2 regions of the Stenotrophomonas sp. YJH_SMC_101-4 genome follow, and region 2 is predicted to be linked to the other one. Evidence: predicted binding sites of a transcription regulator. Region 2 holds the regulator's gene; the other holds the start of a gene.
What was found. The regulator FliA, encoded in region 2, starts transcription of late flagellar genes. The targets are predictions, from matches to a motif close to TAAAGTTTNNCNNNCNNNGGCCGATAA.
Positions count from the first base shown of each region.

Region 1: the regulator FliA is predicted to act here: its motif matches at 3,889-3,915, upstream of AC5P8D_RS18680 (GGDEF domain-containing protein).

Region 1 is NZ_JCAFTP010000006.1:3,150-10,977, forward strand. It holds gene AC5P8D_RS18665 (lytic murein transglycosylase) at 1-1,487, opposite strand, end outside; gene egtD (L-histidine N(alpha)-methyltransferase) at 1,566-2,540, opposite strand; gene egtB (ergothioneine biosynthesis protein EgtB) at 2,537-3,808, opposite strand; gene AC5P8D_RS18680 (GGDEF domain-containing protein) at 3,959-5,242, shown strand; gene AC5P8D_RS18685 (YchJ family protein) at 5,224-5,616, opposite strand; gene AC5P8D_RS18690 (sulfite exporter TauE/SafE family protein) at 5,698-6,477, shown strand; gene AC5P8D_RS18695 (ATP-binding protein) at 6,583-7,828, opposite strand, start outside.
Region 2 is NZ_JCAFTP010000001.1:1,073,191-1,081,018, reverse strand. It holds gene AC5P8D_RS05005 (chemotaxis protein CheW) at 1-118, opposite strand, end outside; gene AC5P8D_RS05000 (ParA family protein) at 115-897, opposite strand; gene motD (flagellar motor protein MotD) at 902-1,918, opposite strand; gene AC5P8D_RS04990 (flagellar motor protein) at 1,920-2,660, opposite strand; gene AC5P8D_RS04985 (chemotaxis protein CheA) at 2,762-4,594, opposite strand; gene AC5P8D_RS04980 (protein phosphatase CheZ) at 4,597-5,202, opposite strand; gene cheY (chemotaxis response regulator CheY) at 5,202-5,594, opposite strand; gene AC5P8D_RS04970 (RNA polymerase sigma factor FliA) at 5,652-6,395, opposite strand; gene AC5P8D_RS04965 (MinD/ParA family ATP-binding protein) at 6,392-7,279, opposite strand; gene flhF (flagellar biosynthesis GTPase FlhF) at 7,266-7,828, opposite strand, start outside.

The DNA of each region.
Region 1 (7,828 bases), on a different contig from region 2:
ATCGGCGTGGGCAGTTCGGCGCGCCGGGGGGACAGCCACATCAGATCCGGCTGGCCCTCGGGCACGAAGGAAAGCAGCTGGCCGCCAAACACACTGATGGCCGCGCTGGCGTCGCCGGTTTCCACCAGCCAGGCATCGAGCCCCTGGTACTGCCCGCTGCGTACACCCTGGATCTGCTGCACGTGGGATCGACTCCGTATGGCCGACGATTGCACGGCACTGTAGTTGCTGGGAAGCATGAAACGCGTGGGCACCGGTGCAGTGCGCGGCGCGTTCTGCAGAGTGCGAAGGATACGCTGTCCCGCGCGCCCATCTGCGTTGGCCCAGCCCAGGCGCTGCTGCTCGACCTGGATAGCGCGACGCGTGGCCGTACCGATCATGCCGTCGGCGCTTCCGATGTCGTGGCCGCGGGCCAGCAGCAGGGTCTGCAGCAGGCGGCGCTCATCGCGGCCGATACCGGGATCATCGGTCGGCCAGGCCGTGGCCAGGCCCGTGCCGCCACGCAGCTGGTCGGCCAGCGTGGCGATCGCCAGCGCGTAGCTTTCGGCAGCGTTGTAGCTGTAGATCGCGTCGTAGTTGCGGAACACCAGCAACGCAGGGCCCTTGCCGCCCGCCGGCAGCAGCAGGGCCGCGCGCGCGTCGGCAGGCAGGTTGGCCGGGGCCAACGCGCTGCCATCCAATGCGGTCACACCTTGCGCACGCCAGTCGGCCAGCGCCCGACGCTGGGTGCGCCCGGCCTGGCTGGCGTCGAAACCGGGCGGGATACGCACTTCCATGCCCCACGGCTCTCCGCTGCGCCAGCCGGCGCGCTTGAGGTAATTGGCGGTGGAGGCCAGCGCATCGGGAATGCTGCCGACCAGATCGCGGCGGCCATCGCCATCACCGTCCACGGCGATGCGTGCATAGGTACTGGGCATGAACTGCGTATGCCCGAAGGCACCGGCCCAGGAACCGGTGAGCCCCTGGGCCTGCAGGTCCCCGCGGTCGATCAGCTTGAGCAGCGCCAGCAGTTCACCGCGGAAGAAGGGTTGGCGACGGCCGGCGCAGGACAGCGTGGCCAGTGATTGCAGCAACGGGCGCTTGCCGAACACGCGGCCGTAGTCGCTCTCCACGCCCCAGACCGCGACGATGGTGGCCGGATCGACGCCGTACTGCGCCGAGACCCGATCGAGCAGGTCGCGGTGCTGCTGCAGCATGGCGCGACCATCAGCCACGCGCTGGCGATCGACCAGCGCGGCCAGGTAGTCCCAGATCGGCGTGGTGAATTCCGGCTGCGCGTCGAGCAGGCCGAGCACGCTGGGATCGGGGGTGAGCCCGGCGATAATCCCATTGAAGCGGTCGGCACTGATGCCCTGGCTGGCGGCTGTCGATTGCAGGACGGCCAGGCAGCGGCTGAAAGCGGCATCGCTGCTGGCCGCAGGCGCTGCTGTCGAAGCGGGTGCCGCGGCGAGCACGGCCGCCAGGCCGAGCGTGGTCAGAATGGGCATGGCGTCCTCCGTGTTGCCGTTGCAGGGCCATCTTAGGCGCAGCGTAGGCGAACCTGAAGCAGCGCGGGCTGGCGGCGGCTAAAGGGCGCGAAGCAGGCGCAGGCCATAGGCCGGGCTTTCAGCATCCCAGCGCCGCACGACCTGCAGGCCCGCTGGCAGCAGCAACGCTTCGAAGCTGTCGTCGGTGTACTTGTGGCTGTATTCGACGCGGATCGGCTCGTCGGCCTGGAAGTGGAAGGTGCGGCCATCCAGACGGACGTCCTGTGCGCGCTGGCTGACCAGATCGGTTTCGATGCGCAGCCGCGCAATGCTGTAGCGGGCGCGGTGGCGGAAGCCGTCCAGATCGAAGTCGCTGCCGATCTCGCGGTTCAGGCGCGCCAGCAGGTTGAGGGTGAATGCAGCAGTGATGCCCTGCACATCGTTGTAGGCGGCTTCGATCAATGCCGGGTCCTTGTGCAGATCGATGCCGACCAGGGCCAGGCCATCGCGGCCCATGGTCTGGCGCATCGCGCGCAGCAGTGCGACGGCATCCTCTTCGACGAAATTGCCCAACGTGGAGCCCGGGAAGAACAACAGGCGCCGCGCAGGCTCGCGTTCCGGTGCCGGGACGGCGACCGCGCGGGTGAAGTCGGCACAGACCGGCAGCATCTCGACGTCCGGCAGCGCCGGGGCCAGATGGTCGATGCTGGACAGCAGCGCGGCGCGCGAGATCTCGATGGGGGTGTAGGCCACGGGGTCCTGCAGTGCCGCCAGCAGCAGCGCGGTCTTGCGGCCACTGCCGCTGCCCAGCTCCACCACATGAACATGAGGACCGACGCTGCGGGCGATGTCCGGCAGCACCCGCGCCAGCAGCGCCAGCTCGGTACGCGTGGGGTAGTACTCGCAGGTCTGCGTGATCTGCTCGAACAGGCGTGAGCCGCGTGCATCGTAGAAATACTTGGATGGCAGCTGGCGCGGTGTGCGCGACAACCCGGCCACCACGTCGGTGAGGATCTGCTGGCGGCCGGGGGTGAGGTCGGTCAACGCCTGCAGCGCGTCGTGCACGGTGCTCATGTGAGGTCCCTGGCCAGGCGCAGTCCGGAGAACTGCCAGCGCGCCGGCGGCATGAAGAAATTGCGATAGCTGGCGCGCACATGGCCCCGTGGCGTGACGCAGCTGCCGCCGCGCAGCACCCATTGGCCGCACATGAACTTGCCGTTGTACTCACCGAGGTTGCCCGCGAAAGGGCGGTAGCCGGGATAGGCACCATACGCGCTGTGAGTCCACTCCCAGACATCACCGAACAGCTGGCGCAGGCCGCTGCCCTGCCCCGCCTGCGGGTGCAGGTGATCGTCATCGGCAAAGTGGCCCCGCACCGCCTGAGACGCGGCGGCGGCCTCCCACTCGAACTCGCTGGGCAGGCGTGCCCCGGCCCAGCGAGCACAGGCATCGGCCTCGAAGTAGCTGAGATGGCAGACCGGCGCGTGCGGATCCAGCTCGCGCCAACCGCCCAGGGTGTATTCGCGCTGCAGGGTGTCATCCCAGTACAGCGGGTGCTGCCAGTCCTCGGCTTCACGCAACGCCCAGCCTTCACTGAGCCACCAGCGCGGTTCGCGGTAGCCGCCGGCATCGATGAAAGCACGGTACTCGGCATTGCTGACGGGACGTTCGGCCAGAGCATGTGCCGGCAGCAGCACGCGGTGCGGCGGCGATTCGTTGTCGTAGGCAAACGCAGCGTGCTGCGGCCAGGATGCAGCGCCGACGGTAACGATGCGCTCGGGTGATTCGATCCAGCCCTGTGCACTGGCAGCGCCAGGGGGGGTGGGCAGGTCCTCGCGGTAGGCCGGCTGCAGCGGATTGCACCAGAACGCGTGCTTGATGTCGGTCAACAACAACTCCTGATGCTGTTGTTCGTGCTGCAGGCCCAGCTGCAGGTTGTGCAGCGCGTGTGGGTCCAGGTCACCTGCCGATAGCCGCGACTGCACCTGTGCATCGACCTGCTGGCGATAGTCATGCACCTGCTGGAGCGAGGGCCGTGAGAGGAGGCCGCGCTGCGGCCGGGCATGGGCGGGGCCGATACTCTTGTAGTAGCTGTTGAACAGGTAGTCCCATGCAGGGTCATGTGCAGGCGCAGCCGGGAAGCCGGCCAGCACGAAGCGTTCGAAGAACCAGGTGGTGTGGGCCAGGTGCCACTTGCTGGGGCTGGCATCGGCCATGCTCTGCAGCATGGCGTCCTCGGCGCTGAGTGGGCCGGCCAGTTGCATGCTGCGCGCACGCACGCGTGCGAACTGGTGGGCGAGATCGTGCTGCGGGGCAGCGACGGCGGCGGGTACGCTGTCCATGCCGACAGCATCGGTGCCGGCGGGTGAGTGCGATGTCATGGTCCGGCGTCACTTCGTTCACATGGATGGGCCTGCCGCATTCAAGAAGCCGCCCCGAACGCCGCTAACGGCAATGCTGCGGCCGCGTCGTCACCGCGCTGGAATTCCTGATTGCCCCTGCATCCGCTCCGCCAGCCTGCGCACTACCTGTTCGTGCTGCCCGCCGTGCTGGTTGCCGTGGTGCTGTGGGCGGCGTTGGGCAACGAAGACGTGGCCAGTCCGGCCCAACGCGTTCTGCCCTGGCTGCTGGCCTGCCTCGGTGCCGGCCTGGCCCTTCTCTACCACCAGGTGCGTGCGCTCTGCCTGCTGTTGGTGGTGGCAGTCATGTTCGCGATGCTGCACCAGGATGTCGGCGGCTACCTGCGCAGCGGCCATGTCAGCGCGCTGACACCGCTGCGCTTCCATGCCATCTCGGCGTGGCTGCCGTTGCTGTTCGCCGGCCTGTCGTTGTGGCCGGAGCGTGGGCGGCGCAGGCACGACCTGCTGTTGCGCTCCGTCGCCAGCAGTACGGCATTGCTGATCTTCCTGCTGCTGGCCGCGCAGCAGCCGCGCGGCATGCATGATCTGCTGTCGAACCGTCATTGGGCGTGGATCCCGGCCGACTGGAACGCGCTGGCGCAGCTGCCGGCGCTGCTGTTCCTGCTGGCCACGGCGGCGCTGGGTTGGCAGGCATGGCGGCATCCGCGGCCGCTGCACACGGCTATGCTGCTGGCGCTGCTGTGCCTGTGGTGGATGCTGCCGAGGGTCTTCCTGCAGCCGGTGCTGCTGCCTGCGCTGGCCAGTGCGGCCCTGCTGCTGATGCTGGGCGCGATGCTGCAGGAGTCGTTCCACATGGCGTTCCGCGACGAACTGACCGGCTTGCCGGGGCGCCGCGCCTTCAATGAGACCCTGCAACGGGCGCGCGGCACCTACAGCATCGCGATGGTGGACGTGGACCACTTCAAATCGTTCAACGACACCCACGGCCACGACACCGGCGACGACGTGCTGCGCCTGGTGGCCTCGCGGCTGGCGCGGGTCGGTGATGGTGGACGTGCGTTCCGCTACGGCGGCGAGGAGTTCGCGGTGGTGTTCCTGGGCCAGCCGGCCGACGCCTGCATGGATGCCGTGGAAGCCTTGCGGCAGAGCATCGAGGACACCCGCATGCAGCTGCGCGACCGCAGCACCCGCAGCCGCGACGATGACGCCGGGCGTCAGCAACGCGGGCGCGGCGGCAGCGGCCCGGTGGTGCAGGTGACGGTGAGCATCGGCCTGGCCGACAGCCTTGTGGACCCGCGCCCGGCAGCGGTGGTCAAGGCCGCCGACCGGGCGCTGTACGCAGCCAAGGACGGCGGCCGCAACCAGATCCGGGCGAACGCCGGACAGCGGGATGAGGCTCAGACTGCGTCGAGGTAGTACCAGCGACCGTCGATGCGCAGGAAGCGGCTGTGTTCGGTCATCTTCACCGCGCTGCCGCCGCCTACCCGGTAGCGGGCGGTGAACCTCACCTCGGCGCTGTCAGCGCCGGTGACGGTGTGCTCATGGACGGTCAGGCCCAGCCAGTGCGTACGCTGCCCGGGCGCGTCATCCAGCGACAACTCGACCGGACGCGTGTCCGGATGCCAGCTCTGGCGCAGGTAGCCTGCCAGGCCCCGCACGTACGCGCTGTAGCGCGAACGCATGAGGCGTTCGGCGTCGGGGACGGTGTCGCCGGCATGGAAACGGCCACAGCAGGCGGCGTACTCCGCGGGTAGCCCGCAGGGACAGGGATCGGCAGGTTTTCGGCTCATGCGCGCATTGTCGCGCGGGGCGCCGCCAGCATCCATCGGCGAAGGGCGTATGCTGTCGCGCCCCCACCTTGATTGATCGCCGTGCTGGAACTGGTTCCCCCCGAGTTGTGGTGGCTGGTGGTGATCGCCTTCATCGCCGGTCTTGTGGATGCCGCCGTCGGTGGCGGTGGCCTGGTGCAGCTGCCGGGACTGTTCACGGTGCTGCCGCAGCAGACACCGGCGATGCTGTTCGGCACCAACAAGTTCAGTTCGATGTTCGGTACCGGTGCGGCTGCCTGGCGTTACGCGCGCAACGTGCGTTTCCCGTGGAAGCCGGTACTGTTCGCGGCTGGTACCGCCTTCATCTTCTCCTTCGCCGGGGCCACTGCGGTAAGCCTGCTGCCCAAGGACGCGGTGCGCCCGCTGGTGCTGGTCCTGCTGATCGCGATGCTGGCCTACACGCTGTGGAAGAAGGACTTCGGCGCGTTGCACCGGCCACAGGAGATCGGCCGCCGCGAGCTGGTGATCGCACTGGCGATCGGTGCGGCGATCGGGTTCTACGACGGCTTCTTCGGGCCGGGCACCGGCAGCTTCCTGATCTTCCTGTTCGTGCGCTTCTTCGGCCTGGATTTCCTGCGCGCGTCAGCGGCATCGAAGGTGGTGAACCTGGCGACGAATGTGGCGGCGATCTCATTCTTCGTGCCGACCGGCAACATCCTGTGGCTGTTCGCGCTGCCGATGGCGGCGGCCAACATCATCGGTTCGGTGGTGGGCACGCGACTGGCGCTGAAGGGCGGCACGCCGTTCATCCGCAAGCTGTTCGTGGGGCTGGTGGTGGTGCTGATCGCGCGGATGGCGTGGGATACGTTCCGCGGTTCGTGAGGGACGTTATGAAATGGCAGGTGCCAACCTTGGTTGGCACATTGTTTCAGGTCGCGAAGAGCAGCCGAGCATGGCTCGGCCCTACAGGTGGATTGCCCGAGGCGCTCAGGCCTCGGCTTCTTCCGGTTCGTTGGCCTGCTGGCGGCTGCGCTCGGGCAGCTTCAGGCGCTTGCCTTCTTCGTCGTACTCGATCAGCAGCACGCCGGAGTCGTGGCGGCCGCTGATCTCGACGAAGCAGGCGCCGCCGATGAACGGTTCCAGCGTCATCACCGACTTCAGCGGGGTGGCGACCACCATCTGGAAGCCGAAGTTGTCGAAGATGTTCATCGCCAGCGCGGTGAACTCGTTATCGGCCTTGTCGAAGGCTTCGTCGAGCACCACTGCGGCGTAGCTGGGCAGCTGGCTGTCGGCACCACCGAGCTGGTAGCGCAGCGCGGCCGCCAGGCAGGTCGTGGCCAGCTTCTGGCGCTGGCCACCGGACTTGCCGGCGCCGCTGCGGTAGATCTCGACCTGCTGGCGCGTTTCCGCATCCAGCTCGACGCCGATGAACTCCACGTGCATGCGCACGTCCAGCACCAGCTCGCGCCAACGCTTGTCCTCGCCTTCCTGCGAGCCCAGGCGGTTGACCAGCTGGCGCAGCACGGTGAACTGCGATTCGGCCAGCTCGCGCTGATCGGTCTGCTGCTGCGACAGCACTTCGCGCAGCTGCAGGTGGAACTCGCCGACTTCCGGCAGGCGTCGGTCGTTCAGTTCGATGGTCAGCAGCGTGCCTCGGTTGAACGGCACCTGTTCCAGGCTGGCGTTCACTTCGTCCAGGCGCTGGCCGATCGACTTGCGGGCCTCGGCGCTGTGCCGCTGCAGGGCCAGCAGGTTGTTCTTGCTCTGGTTCTGCAGCAGATCGAAGAAGCGCTCTTCGTGCTGCGGCAGGCCATCGCGTTCCAGGCGTTCGAGGCGCGCGAGGAAGTCCTCGGCCGAGGCCACCGAGACGGTGAAGTCGCCCGATTCCTCCGGCCACTGCTGGATGAAGCGACGGAAGCAGCCGATCAGCTGGTTCTCGATGCGGTTGAGGTCCTGCTGCGATGAAGACAGCTGCTCGTTCAGCGCGTTGCTGACCTGGCGCATGTGCGCTTCCAGCGTTTCCAGGCTGAGCGGGCCCTGCTCCTGAAGGCGCTCGGCGAGGCCGGCTTCCTGCTCCTGGGCCAGGCTCGGCAGCACCAGCGCACGGCTCTGCTGGCGTGCGCGGTCAAGGCGATCGCGCTCCTTGACCAGCTGGCCGCGCTCGACACGCACGTCTTCATAGGTGCGGCGCGACTGTTCGATGTCCGCGCGCACCGCGTCGATCTGCTTGGCC
Region 2 (7,828 bases):
CTGCAATCGCCGGGCACGCTTCGTCGCTGGCCGGCGGCGGTGCAGCCGGTGGCGCCACGGCGATCGCTTCGCCCAGCAGTTCGTCCAGATAGTCGTCCAGTACGCCGGTGCTGTTCATGCGGCCTGCTCCAGGGCGCGGGCATCCTCGCCGAGGATCCAGTTGAGGGCGCGGCGGTAGGCAGCCAGGCCGCGGCCCGGGTAGTCCTCACCAACGCTTGGCAGGGTCAGGCCGGCGGCGTTGCTGATGCGGGTGTCGATGGGAATGGCGTCTTCCCAAACGCGGGTGCCGTGACGATCCTGCATCGTGCGCAGCGATTCGTTGCCGGCGCGGGTGCGGCGGTCGAACAGGGTGGGCAGAATCGAGATCGGCAGCGGGCGGCGGCGCGAGCGCTCGACCATCTCGCCGGTGCGGACCATCCCCTCCAGGCCATGCAGAGCCAGCGGCTCGGCCTGGGTGGGAATGATCAGGCGGTCGGCCGCGGCCAGTGCGTTGATCATCAACAGACCGAGGGTGGGTGCGCAGTCCAGCAGGATGTAGTCGTGCTGCCCCTGATGGCGGGCAAGCGCGTTCTGTAGGGCCAGGCCGAGGCCGGGCTGGTTGGCGCTGCGGCGTTCCAATGTGGCCAGCGCGGATTGTGCACAGACATAGTCCAGGCCGTGGATGCTGCTGGCATGGCACAGGCTGGAAAGATCGGCCGGCGGTGCGCCGAACAGTTCCAGCACGCCGGCCGGCGGCGGATCCACCGGCACGCCGAAGGCGCGGCTGAGCGAGGCGTGCGGATCGAGGTCGATCAGCAGCACGCGATGGCCAAGCGCGGCCAGGCCACGGCCGAGGGCAAGGGTGGTGGTGGTCTTGCCGACTCCGCCCTTCTGGTTGGCGACTGCCCAGATGCGCATCGGTTTACTCCTTCATTGCCGGGGGAACGGCGGCGCCGACGCGGCTGCCAGCCGGCACCGGCGGCAACTTCACCGGTGCGATGGGGGAGGTGGGGGCGCTGGCCGGAGTTGCGGCGGCCTGTTCGGTAGCGGTGCTGTCGGTGGCGCCGGTGGCTGCGTTCAGGCGCTGGCCGAGCGGGTCCACCGAATGCGAGGTGTCGGCCAGGATGATGACCATCACCCGACGGTTGCGGTTGCGGCCCTGCGCGCTGTCGTTCTCTTCGCGCGGGCGGAACTGGCCGTAGCCGACCATCGCCAGCCGCGACGGCTGCACGCCCTGGTCGGCGAACAGATGCACCACGCTGGCGGCGCGTCCGGCCGACAGCTCCCAGTTCGAGGGGAAGGTGGCGGTGGCGATCGGCACGTTGTCGGTGTGCCCTTCCACGCGCACGCTGTTGGGCACGTCACGCAGCACCTCGGCCAGGCTGGCCAGGGTCTGCCGCGCATGCACGTCCAGCGCGGCCGAGCCGGTCGGGAACAGGATGTCGCTGTTGATCTCGACTTCGATCCACAGCTCGGTGCGGCGCACGCTGATCATGCCGCGGTCGATCAGCGGCGCCAGTGCGGCGGTGAGGCGGTCGGCGATGCTGTTGAGCTGGCGCTCGGCGCGCGCGATCTGCTCCTGGTTGTGCACCGACACCGGCATGCGCATCTGCGAGGCCATCGATGGCAGCAGGGTCGGGTCGTGCGACGGTGCAGGCGCTGAGGGTCCGATCTTGGTGCCGGACTTGATCACCGAGGGGCTGTCCCAGCCGCCACCCTGCACCTGCTTGTTACCCACCTGCACCGGATTGATGGTGCGCGGTGCGCCACCGAAGGCATCGGTGAGTGCGTCGGCCATGATCCGATACTTGCCCTCGTTGACCGAGGAAATCGCGTACATGACCACGAAGAAGGCCAGCAACAGCGTCATCAGGTCGGCATAGGGAATCGCCCATGCTTCGTGGTTGGCGTGCTCTTCGTGGTGCTTGCGGCGGGCCATGTCAGTGCAGGAAGCCGGAGAGGTTGGTTTCGATGTTGCGCGGGTTCTCGCCCTGGGCGATCGAGATCAGGCCTTCGATGACCATTTCGCGATCGCGGGTGTTGTGCGAGATCACACTCTTGAGCTTGGCGGCCACCGGCAGGAACAGCAGGTTGGCCGAGGCGATGCCGTAGATGGTGGCGGTGAACGCTGCGGCGATGCCGTGGCCGAGCTTGCTCGGGTCGGCCAGGTTCTTCATCACCGCGATCAGGCCGAGCACGGCGCCGATGATGCCGAGGGTCGGTGCGTAGATGCCCATCGCTTCAAAGACCTTGGCGCCGGCCTGGTCCTGATGCTCCTGGCTGCCCAGTTCGATTTCCAGCATGTGCCGCATCGATTCGGGTTCAACGCCATCGACCAGCAGCTGCAGGCCCTTGCGCAGGAACGGGTCCTGCTGCGCTTCCACCTGCGACTCCAGGCCCAGCAGGCCCTGGCGGCGGGCGATGTTGCTCCACTCGACGATCTGCTGGATCAGTTCGCGGCGATCACTGTGCGGCGGGCGCACGACCCAGCGCACGATCTTGAACGCATGCTTGAACACCGCCGGCGAGGTATGCAGCAGGATCGCGGCGACGGTGCCGACGATGACGATCACGAACGCCGCAGGCGACCACAACGACGCCAGGCCGGCGCCCTTGAGGATGCTGCCACCGACCAGCGAGGCCAGGGCGAGAAAGAGTCCAATGAGGCTGAGTCTATCCATGGTTCCGGTATCGGCGTGTATGAATGGGACTTGAGACACCGGTAGATCGCGTACAGACGGTAGTCACAGTTTTCGGGTCGCCGGGCGACGCCCGGCGGGGGTCATCGCAGTCCGTCCACGTCCAGGATCAAGGCCATGCGACCATCGCCGATCAAGGTTGCACCGGCATAACCGCGCAGGCCGCGCAGGGCTTTCGGCAGCGGCTTGATGACCACTTCCTCGCGCCCGCGCACCTGGTCCACGACCAGACCGAAGCGCGCTTCGCCGGCCTGCAGCACCACGATGGTCAGCAGGGGCGAGGCGGCCGGCGTCACATCCAGCCACTGGCGGAGATCGACCAGCGGCAGGGTGTGCGAGCGGCGGTCGAGCACGGCACGGCCATCGAACCAGCCCAGCGACGTGCGCGGTGCGTGCAGCACTTCCATCACGCGCGCCAGCGGCAACGCGTAGACGTCCTCACCGGCCTGCACCAGCAGGGTCGGCAGGATCGCCAGGGTCAGCGGCACGCGGATCAGGAAGCGGCTGCCACGGCCCAGCTCCGACTGGATCTGGATCTGGCCGCTCAGTTCGCGGATGCGTGACTGCACCACGTCCATGCCGACGCCGCGGCCGGAGATGTCGGTGACCTGCTGCTTGGTCGAGAAGCCGGGCAGGAACACCAGGTGCAGGCATTCCTCGCTGCTCAGGCGCGCGGCCGCCTCCGGATCGATCAGGCCCTTCTCGCGTGCCTTGGCACGCAGCTTTTCGGGGTCGATGCCGGCGCCATCGTCCTGCACCTCGATGCTGACGTAGTCACCTTCCTGCTGCGCCGACAGCCGCACGTGGCCCATCCGCGGCTTGCCCTGCGCCTCGCGCAGGTCGGGCATTTCCACGCCATGGTCGATGGCGTTGCGGACCAGGTGCACCAGCGGGTCGGCCAGCGCTTCGACCAGGTTGCGGTCGAGCTCGGTCTCGGCGCCGATCAGTTCCAGGTCCACTTCCTTCTTCAGCGAGCGGGCGACGTCGCGGGCCACCTTGGGGAAGCGGGAGAAGACCTTGCCCACCGGCTGCATGCGGGTACGCATCACCGCCGACTGCAGGCGGGCCGTGGCGATGTCCAGGGTGGACACGGCGCGGTCCAATTCTTCATCGCGCAGGCGTGCACGCAGGGTCTTGAGCCGATTGCGTGACAGCACCAGTTCGCCGATCAGGTTGACGATCGCGTCCAGGCGCTTGGTGTCTACGCGTACGGTATGTTCGGCCTCGGCCAACGGCTTGGCGGCCGGCTTTGCCACCGGTGCCGGTGCGGCGACCGGGCGCGGGGCTGCAGCCGGCGCCGGTGCCATGGCGGCAGCAGGCTTGGTGCCCGGTGCGGCGCCACCGTGCAGCTGGTCGAGCAGGGCTTCGAACTCGTCTTCGCTGATCAGTCCGTCGTCGGCCTTCTTCGCCGGTGCGACCGCGGTCGGCGCGTTGCCACCATGCAGCTGGTCGAGCAGGGCCTCGAATTCGTCGTCGGTGATCAGGTCGCTGCCACCCGCGGCGGGTGCTGCTGCGGCGGCGGGTGCCGCCAAGGCACCGCCGTGTACGTCGAACTGGGCGATCAGGTCCGGCGGTGCATAGCCCGGCTCGGTGCCGGAGGAAACTGCATCCAGCATCGACTGCAGGTAGTCCAGCGATTGCTGGGCCGCGTCGAAGTGATGGGCCTGCAGCACCGCCTGGCCGGCACGCGCGGCGCCCAGCGCTTCTTCAGCGGCATGGCACAGCTCGACCATGGCGGTGACGCCGAGGAATCCGGCGCCGCCCTTGAGCGTGTGATAGCCGCGGAACACCGCGTTGAGCTGATCGCTGTCCTGCGGTGCCTGCTCCAGCGACACCAGCTGTTCGCCGAGGCGATCCAGGATTTCCTGTGCCTCGATGATGAAATCGGCAGTGATGTCGTCGGATACCGCGCTCATGCTTACAGCCCCAGATCCGACAACAGGTCGTCGGCGTCGTTCTGCGAGACCGCGTGGCGGTCCAGTCCCTTCAGTGCCGGCCCGGCCAGTTCCGGGTCGGTGCGATGCTGTTCCGGTGGCAGGCCGAGTGCGCCGAAGCCTTCGTGCACGCGGCGGACGATGCCCACCACGCGACGGATGATCTGCCCGGTCAGGTCCTGGTAGCTCTGGGTCAGGGCGATCTCGGTCAGGTTGTGGCGGATGCGCTCGAGCTGCGCGTCCTGGCCCGGCTGCAGGCCTTCGGCGCGCAGCTGTTCGGTCAGGCTGCGGCATTCCTCGGCCAGGTCCAGGGTGCGGTGCGTGGCCTGTTCGGTCATCGCCACCACGTGGTCCAGGCGCGCGCAGGCATCGTCCAGTTCCCCGGCTTCGCTCGGCACGGTCGGCAGTTCACCCAGCGCCTGCCCCAGTTCGCGGGCCAGCCGCGAGAGCCCACTCATCATCGGCTGCGTGCGCAGCGCGACCAGTCCGTCGATGCGCTGCCGCCAGGCGGCTTCGTCACCGGACTCGAGTGCGTCCAGGGCCTCCTGCAGGCGCAGGGCGAGGGCGCTCTTGTCGACCGTGGTATCCATCAGGCGCTGGCCGCCAGGCGTTCGAAGATCTTGCCGAGCTTCTCTTCCAGCGTCTGCGCGGTGAACGGCTTGATGATGTAGCCGTTCACGCCGCTCTGGGCGGCTTCGATGATCTGTTCACGCTTGGCTTCTGCGGTGACCATCAGCACCGGCAGGGTCTTCAGCTTGGCATCGGCACGGATCGCCTTGAGCAGCTCGATGCCGGTCATCACCGGCATGTTCCAGTCGGTGACCACGAAATCGAACGGCTGGCTCTGCAGCAGCGACAGCGCGGCATGCCCGTCCTCGGCTTCGGCGGTATTGGTGAAGCCCAGATCGCCCAGCAGGTTCTTGACGATTCGACGCATGGTCGAGAAGTCGTCGACGATCAGGATGCGCATGTTCTTGTTCAAAGCAGAATTCCTTTGTTGTTCATTCCGGACGGCCGGGGGCAGCCGCCTCGGGGATGTTCATTCTTCGAGGCCGGCGTCGGCGGCCTCGAACAGCTTCAGCCGGCCACGCAGGCGCAGTACCGCCTGGCCGTGGATCTGGCAGACCCGCGACTCGCTCACGCCGAGCACCGCGCCGATCTCCTTCAGGTTCAGTTCCTGCTCGTAGTACAGCGAGAGCACCAGCTGTTCGCGCTCGGGCAGGTGGCCGATGGCCTTGCCCAGCTCGCGGCCGAACTCGCCGCGCTCCAGCACCTGCTGCGGGGTCGGGCCGCCCTGGGCCACGGTGTCCAGCTCGCCCTGGTCCTCGATGCGCGATTCAAGACTCAGCACCTGGCCACGGGCAGCGTCTTCCATCAGCCGCAGGTACTCGGGCAATGGCATCTCCATCGCGGCGGCCACTTCGGTGGCGCTGGCGGCACGGCCACTGCTCTGTTCCAGGCGGCGGATGGTGGCGGCGGCATCACGTGCACGGCGGTGCACCGAGCGCGGCACCCAGTCGCCACGGCGGATCTCATCGATCATCGAACCGCGGATGCGGATCGAGGCATAGGTCTCGAACGAAGCCCCCTGGTCGGCGTCATAGCTGCGCGAGGCTTCGATCAGTCCCATCATGCCGGCCTGGATCAGGTCGTCGACCTCGACGCTCGCCGGCAGGCGTGCGGCCAGGTGGTGGGCGATGCGCCGCACCAGGTCCGAATGCTGGGCGATGACCTCGTTGGCCGCCGTGCGCTGGACTTCCCGGTACTGGGCTGCGCCTTTCATGCGGCCACCCCGCGCTGCTTGAGAATACGCTCGAGGAAGAACTCAACGCCGCCGCGCGGTTCGGTCGGCGCCTGCCAGCGTGCGGTACGGCGGGCAATCTCGGTGATCGCCAACGCGGCCGGGCTGGACGGGTAGGCCTTTACCACTGGCTGCTGGCGCTGCACCGACAGGCGCAGCCAATCATCCTGCGGCACACAGCCCAGATAGTTCAGCGAGACATCGGCGAGGAATTTCTCGCAGACCCGGGTCAGCTTTTCGTACAGCACGCGGCCCTCGTTGGGGTCGCGCACCATGTTGGCCACCACCTGGATGCGGTCCACGCCGCGCTCGCGCGACAGCACCTTGATCAGCGCATAGGCGTCGGTGATCGAGGCCGGCTCGTCACAGACCACCACCACGGTGTCCTGCGCGGCCTGGCAGAAGGTCAGCACGCCATCGGTGATGCCGGCGGCGGTGTCCACCACCATGATGTCCAGTTCGCGTTCCAGTTCGGAGAACACGTTGACCAGGCCGACGTGCTCGGCCGGGGCCAGCTCGGCCATGTGCCGGCGACCGGACGCGGCCGGGACCACCAGCACGCCGTTCGGGCCTTCGACGATGACGTCATCCAGCGTGCAGCGGCCGGCGACCAGGTCGGCCAGGGTAAAGGTGGGGTTCAGGCCCAGGATCACGTCGATGTTGGCAAGGCCAAGGTCGGCGTCCAGCAGCAGCGTGCGCTTGCCCATGCCAGCCAGCGCCACGGCCAGGTTGGCCGAAACGTTGGTCTTGCCCACGCCGCCCTTGCCGCCAGTGACGGCAATGGTGCGCACAGGGCCGAGCGGCTCGCTGCGGGTGGCCGACAGCGGGAAGGTCTTGGTCAGCTTGGCGTACTCACGCGACGGCATGGTTCAACTCCGGGTTGCAGGGCATATCGGCCGCGCGGCGCAAATCTTCAAGGCGAAGTACGAGATTGGCCGCACTGGCCCGGTGCAGGTCCTCCGGAACGTCCTGGCCATCGGTCACCCAGGTGATCGGCAGGGCATGGTCCACGGCCACCGACAGGGCGTTGCCGAAGCGGCCGGTCTCGTCCAGCTTGCTCAGCACCAGACCCTGCAGGTTGGCGGCGCCGAAGCGGCGGACCACCTCGTCCATGTCGCCGAAGCTGGTATTGGCCGGCAGCACCAGCAGGGTGCGCACCTGGCGGGCGGCACGCAGCCACTGCAGCTGGGCGGCCAGCGCGCGGTCGCGCGGGCCCAGGCCGGCGGTGTCGATCAGCACCAGCTTGTAGTCCTTCAGGCGTTCCAGCAGCTGGTCCAGGTCGGTGCCACTGTTGGCCTCGTGCACCGCGATGCCGAGCTGGCGGCCGTAACCGTACAGCTGCTCGCGGGCACCGATGCGGGTGGTGTCGGTGGTGACCAGGGCCACATCACGCGGCGCGTGCTTCTCGGCGAAGC